DNA from 2 places in the Brevibacterium sp. HMSC24B04 genome. Region 2 is predicted to be linked to the other one. Evidence: predicted binding sites of a transcription regulator. Region 2 holds the regulator's gene; the other holds the start of a gene.

Region 1 (3,413 bases), on a different contig from region 2:
TGCCGCGCTGCTGGACAAAGCGCGTTCGGAAGTCCAGCTGCAGGAACTTCACCGCTACGTGGGCGCCCTGTGGCGAGTTCTTGAAGCCGCCAACCGCTACTTCTCGGCACAAGAACCGTGGAAGCTGCGCAAAACAGACGAACGCCGCATGGCGGTTGTGCTCTACACAACGCTGGAAGTTCTGCGCCGCGTAACCATCCTGGTCCAGCCGATCATGCCCGAATCCGCATCCAAGGTCCTTGATCTTCTGGGTGTGGAAGCCGGTAAGGCTGAAGCGGGTGCACACAACATCGAAGCCGGCGACCCGCGCAGCTTCGCCGCTCTGGACGAACGCCTGGCAGGCGGCACTGAGCTTCCCAAACCCGAACCCGTGTTCCCCAAATACGTCGAACCGGAGGACTGATAAGCGTGGCCTCACGCGCAGCGGGAGAGTACCCGGACGTACCCGAACGATTGGCAGCGCCCGGTGTTGACTCCCACACCCACCTGGACATCTGCACCGGCGTGCGCCTGCCGCTGAAGGCCGGCGAAGTCATCGCAGAAGACGTCGTGCCCGGCGAAGACGAACAGTTCCCGCCGCTGTCGTTCTTCTACGAATCCGCCATGGCGGCCGGCATCGAACGAGTAGTCCAGATCGGATGCAACCTGCCGGCCGCCCGCTGGACGGCCGACATCGTGGCCTCCGAAGCCGAAGATGGAAGGCCCTGGCTGCTGGGTGGAGTCGCTCTGCACCCCAACGAAGCTCCCACGCTTGCCCGCGCAGGGCAGCTGGACGAAGCCCTGGCGGAAATCGACGAACTCGCCGGGCGCGAACGCGTGCGGGTTGTCGGCGAAACCGGGCTCGACTACTTCCGCACCGACGCATCCGACAGCGCCGACATGGACGCGCAGAAGGAATCCTTCCGCGCGCACATCGAAATCGCCAAGCGCCGCGGTCTCGCCCTGCAGATTCACGACCGTGAAGCACACCAGGATGTCCTCGACACCCTGGCCGAAGTCGGTGCGCCAGACGTCACCATCCTCCACTGCTTCTCCGGGGATGTTGACATGGCCGAAGAATGCGCTCGCCGCGGATACTTCATGTCCTTTGCCGGCAACATCACGTTCAAAAACGCTGCCGGGCTGCGCGAAGCAGCGGCGGTCGTGCCGGACGAACTCCTGTTGACTGAAACCGACGCGCCGTTCCTCACACCCCACCCACACCGCGGCAAGCCCGGCGGGCCGTATCTCGCTGCACTCAACGCGCGCAAACTGGCCGAAGTTCGCGGAGTATCTGAAGGGCACATTGCGAACATCACCACCGCCAACGCGCTGCGGGCAATAGGGGAGTGGGCCTGAACTGACGAGCATCCGCTGTCTTGCATGGAGTGACCACCAGGCGGCCAGATGTGCTTGGTTAGCACTCCGCTTGACCGAGTGCCAGGCGCAGACTACAGTCTGAATTAGCACCTGAGTGGTGCGAGTGCTAATCGCTGAACAATGAGCTGAGCACAGGGCTCAGCCGAAAACCTCAGCACACCGCACTCGTCAAGGACCGTTCCAGCCGGCACCCGCGACGACGGCAGGAAACAGACCAAAGCAGGCGGCGCCTCGTCAGAAGACAGCGTCCCAGCTGTCCCCTCCGCTCAAGTTGAACACAGCAACCTTCATACAACTGATCGAAGGAGTTTCCTCCATGTCGGTGAACATCAAGCCGCTTGAAGACCGGATCGTCGTCCGCCAGGTCGAAGCCGAACAGACCACTGCCTCCGGCCTCGTCATCCCGGACACCGCAAAGGAAAAGCCGCAGGAAGGCGAAGTCGTCGCAGTCGGACCCGGCCGCGTTGCCGAAAACGGTACCCGCGTGCCCGTCGACGTCGAAGTCGGCGACAAGGTCATCTACTCCAAGTACGGCGGCACCGAAGTCAAGTACGCAGGCGCAGAGTACCTGGTGCTCTCGGCTCGCGATGTCCTCGCAGTCATCGCCTGATCACTTCCGCACCCACAGCAACCGCCGCCTGACGGGCGGCGCTTGCCGTACAGGCAACGGCTTACAGAAAGAGAAGTGAACCATGGCTAAGACCCTTCTGTTCGACGACGAAGCCCGCAAGGCACTCGAAAAGGGCGTCAACGTTCTGGCCGACACCGTCAAAGTGACGCTGGGACCCAAGGGCCGCAACGTCGTCCTCGACAAGGCGTGGGGCGCACCCACCATCACCAACGACGGTGTGACCATCGCCCGCGAAGTCGAACTCAACGACTCCTACGAAAACCTCGGCGCACAGCTGGCCAAGGAAGTCGCCACCAAGACCAACGACGTCGCAGGTGACGGCACCACCACCGCAACCGTTCTCGCACAGGCACTCGTGTCCGAAGGCCTGCGCAACGTTGCCGCCGGTGCAGCCCCCGGCCAGCTCAAGGCCGGCATCGAAGCAGCAGTCGCAGCTGTTGAAGCTCGTCTGCTCGAAATCGCTCGCGACGTTTCCGGTTCCAAGGAAATCGCACACGTCGCAGCACTGTCGGCACAGTCGGAAGAAATCGGCGAACTGATCGCCGACGCCTTCGACAAGGTCGGCAAGGACGGCGTCATCACGATTGACGAATCGCAGGCCTCTGCGGTTGAGCTCGAATTCACCGAAGGCATGCAGTTCGACAAGGGCTACCTGTCGCCGTACTTCATCACCGATGCAGACCGCCAGGAAGCAGTGCTCGAGGACCCCTACATCCTCATCAACCAGGGCAAGATCTCGAACATCCAGGACCTCCTGCCGGTGCTCGAAAAGGTTCAGCAGGCATCCAAGCCGCTGCTGATCATCGCCGAAGACGTCGAAGGCGAAGCTCTGTCGACCCTGGTTGTCAACAAGATGCGCGGCATCCTCAATGTCGCTGCCGTCAAGGCTCCCGGCTTCGGCGACCGCCGCAAGGCAATCCTGGAAGACCTCGCAGTCCTCACCGGCGGCGAAGTCATCACCCCGGACATGGGCATGAAGCTCGAACAGGCCACCCTGGAACAGCTCGGCACCGCACGCACCGTCACCGTGACCAAGGACAACACCACGGTCGTCAACGGCGGCGGAGCAGACGAAGCTGTTGCCGGTCGCGTCGCCCAGATTCGCGCTGAGGTCGAAAAGACCGACTCCGAATGGGACCGCGAAAAGCTGCAGGAACGCCTGGCTAAGCTGGCCGGCGGCGTTGCCGTCATCAAGGTCGGTGCTGCCACCGAAGTTGAGCTCAAGGAACGCAAGCACCGCGTCGAAGACGCAGTCGCTGCTACCCGTGCAGCCATCGAAGAAGGCATCGTCGCCGGTGGCGGTACCGCACTCGTGCACGCATCCGCTGCAGCCGAAGGCCTCGGCCTCGAAGGCGATGCTGCCACAGGTGCGGACATCGTGCGCCGCGCTGTGCGTCAGCCGCTTCGCTGGATTGCCGAAAAC
Region 2 (3,413 bases):
TGAGCTTCCTGTAGTCAGGCTCTTCCAGCCTCGCCGCCCCAAGGCGAACAAAACAGGCTGCCCTGCTGCATTGGGGGTGCTCAGTGTTCTTCTGGGATGGCGGAATACACCGCGAGGTCGCGGACCTCGCCGCGAAGCACTTCGCCGTTGCGGCGGATGCCCTCGAATGTGAACCCCGCTTTCTCAGCAACCTTGCGTGACGCTGCATTGTCGGGGTGGACGCAGATTTCAACCCGCTGTGCGCCGCGCGCAAAGGCGAAATCTGTCACAATCCGCACAGCAGCTGTCATGAGTCCCTGTTCGCGTGCCCACGGGGCAGACATGTAGCCCAACGACACGTAATGGGCAGTATGGACGCGCATATCAATCTGGCCTGAGTATCGGCCAGGGTGTTCTGCTGTTGGGGAGGTGATGACCCACGAGGGTTCCGGTGGGTTCGCGCACCAGTCAAGCGCCATGTCACGGGTGTAGTGCTGGGGGACCTGCGTCCATTCCAGCACCGAGGCGTCCGTGCAGGTGGCCACAAGGTCGTCTGCGTCCTCCGGCCGGTACGGGCGGAGAGTCACAGTGCCGTCAGCCAGTTCACCGGAATTGAGGAAAGGGTTTTCGCTGTGCGCCATCAGTGCCTGCCGACTGTCACGAAGTCAATGAGCTCTTCGACTCGACCTGACAGGGTCCAATCGACATCCGCGATGGACTTCACTGAACCCAGAATCCGCTGCCAGGCTCGTGCCGTGTCGGTGTGGTCGGCGTGCGGCCAGCCGATCCGGCGCAGAACACCCAGCTTCCAGTCTTCTCCGCGTGGCACCTCTGGCCATTCGGAAATCCCAACAACCGACGGCTTCACGGCCTGCCAAACGTCGACGTACGGGTGACCCGTGACTCGCACGTGCTCAGCCCACGGCTGCCTTGCGACTTCGCTGACGATCCGCGTTTCCTTCGTGCCCTCGATTAGGTGGTCGGCAAGTACCCCAACCCGGTGCTCGGCATCCGGCTGGAACTCGACGAGCGCCTCCATGAGGTCATCCAGGCCGCCCAACGGTTCCACAACAACCCCCTCGACCCGCAGGTCGTCACCCCAGATCTTCTCGACCAGCTCCGCATCGTGCTTTCCCTCAACCCAGATGCGGCTGCCCCGGGCGACTCGCGCCTTGGTCTGCACGGTGCGACTTCCCGAGGCGGTGCGTCCGGGCTGTTTCTGTGCAGCCGGCCGCGGACGTGTGAGCTCCACGGACTTGCCCTCCAGCAGGTAGCCGAAGCCCAGGGGGAACGCCTGCGTGCGACCGTGCCGGTCTTCGAGGTGGATGAGGAAACCGCCGTTGGTCTTCTCAAGCTTGACGATCGCTCCGACGTAGCCGGTCTCAACCTCTTCAACGACCATTCCGCGTTTGACCTCAACCTGCTGGGTCTTGGGTCGTTGGTGAGTGCGGCCAGAAGAGAGGACATCGCGTCCATAGCGGTCAGACATGATGACCACGGTACCCGCGTGCCGGCGCCACTGGCCGCATTGTCGTGCGTAGTGTTGCTCGCAAGGCCGACATCCGCAGGCGCGGTGGGGTTTGTATAGATGTGCGCGCATCACTAGAATTGGCACTCTAAGACTGAGAGTGCCAAGAGGGTCGGCTGACAAACGCCGTCCGGTTCGGTGCAGATAGGAGCGATGCGGGATGAGCGACGAGCGGCGCAGCAGAGTTCTGCGGGCCATCGTCGAAGACTATGTGGCCACCAACGAACCGGTTGGCTCGAAAGCCCTCGTTGAACGTCACAAGCTCGGTGTTTCCTCAGCCACCATCCGCAACGACATGGCGGCACTCGAACAAGAAGGCCTCATCGCACAGCCCCACACATCGGCCGGCCGCATCCCGACCGATGCGGGCTACCGTGCTTTTGTCGACCGCATTGACGACGTCAAACCGCTCTCCAGTGCAGAAAAGCGGGCCATTTCCCAGATCCTGTCCAGCACGCAGAGCATTGACGACACCCTCGCGCAGACAGTCCGCCTGCTGTCGCGGCTGACACACCAAGTTGCCCTCATCCAGTATCCGGTGCGCGCTCAGACCACCATCCGGCGCATCGAATTGGTGCAGTTGAGCCCCGAGCGGATCCTCGTCATCCTCATCACCGACACCGGTGAAGTCGAACAGCGCATAGTCGAAGCGCTCGACCCGGTTGACGAAGACGATGTCCGCGGCATGCGGCGGGCCTTCAACGAAGCGCTGGAAGACACGCGGCTGGACGCCGTCGAAGACACCCTCAGCGGACTGGCGGTGCCCGTGGCACTGGCTCAGACGGCAACCGCAATCGCCGAACGGCTGGTGGAACTTGCCCGCAGCAAGAGGCAGGACCGGCTCATCATGGCAGGGGCCGCCAACCTCGCCCGTGCCGGAAGTGAGTTCGGCACCCACATGGGCCCGCTGCTTGAAGCAATCGAAGAGCAGGTCGTGCTGCTCAAGCTGCTGGCGGATATGCAGGCTGACGGAATTGCCGTTCAGATCGGCAGTGAGAACCGCTTCGAAGCCCTGGCCGGAGCATCGCTTATTGCAACCGGCTACGGAACAGAAGACACAACCGCTTCACTGGCAGTGCTCGGCCCCACCCGCATGGACTACCCAACGACAATGGCGGCAGTCAGAGCCGTAGCGAAATACGTCTCAACCATCCTGTCGGACTGACTGTACGCTCTGACCGGCTGACCGCCCGACCGAAGACCGCAAGCACACAATCGAACCCCGCACTTTTCACAGACGCATCCGAACGAAAGAAGAAGCAGTGAGCGATCACTACGAAACACTTGGCGTTGAACGCGACGCTTCCGCAGACGACATCAAAAAGGCCTACAGGAAGCTCGCCCGCAAGTACCACCCGGACGTCAACCCCGGACACGAAGACGAATTCAAGAAAGTCTCCGTCGCCTACGAAACACTGTCCGACCCGGATAAGCGACGCCACTACGACATGGGCGGCTCCACTGGGGGTGCCGGCCGATTCGGCGGCTTCTCCGACCTGTTCGACACGTTCTTCGGCGGGGGAGGACCGCGCCATGCTGGCCCTCCGAACCAGCGTGTGCGCCCCGGTCGCGACGCCCTCGTGGAACTCACCATCGACCTTGAAACCGCTGTCTTCGGCGGCAAAGAGGACATCCGCGTGCAGACGGCCGTCATGTGCGAAACATGCCACGGCGGCGGTGCCCGCGAAGGCACCAAACCCGAAACCTGCGGCCTGTGCCACGGAGCGGGCACCATTTCGACTGTTCAGCGGACCATCCTGGGTGACATGCGCACCCAGCAGGTGTGCGGCAACTGCTCCGGCTACGGCGATGTCATCAAAGACCCCTGCAACAGCTGTGGCGGCGAAGGCCGAGTGCGCGAAGAGAAGACCCTCGCCGTCAAAATTCCCGCCGGTGTGCACGACGG

What was found. The regulator HrcA, encoded in region 2, represses chaperone genes, less so after heat shock. The targets are predictions, from matches to a motif close to TTNGCACTCGNNNNNNNCGAGTGCNAA.
Region 1: groES (co-chaperone GroES) is a predicted target of HrcA. The motif match lies at 1,397-1,423, and genes of this name have one in related genera.

What each region holds. Positions count from the first base shown of each region.
Region 1 covers NZ_KV786093.1:79,087-82,499, forward strand. Annotated here, with positions in the region: gene metG (methionine--tRNA ligase) at 1-403, shown strand, start outside; gene HMPREF3092_RS06835 (TatD family hydrolase) at 409-1,338, shown strand; gene groES (co-chaperone GroES) at 1,676-1,969, shown strand; gene groL (chaperonin GroEL) at 2,052-3,413, shown strand, end outside.
Region 2 covers NZ_KV786068.1:234,592-238,004, reverse strand. Annotated here, with positions in the region: gene HMPREF3092_RS01135 (DoxX family protein) at 1-14, shown strand, start outside; gene HMPREF3092_RS01130 (GNAT family N-acetyltransferase) at 81-620, opposite strand; gene HMPREF3092_RS01125 (DUF3097 domain-containing protein) at 620-1,468, opposite strand; gene hrcA (heat-inducible transcriptional repressor HrcA) at 1,668-2,672, shown strand; gene dnaJ (molecular chaperone DnaJ) at 2,770-3,413, shown strand, end outside.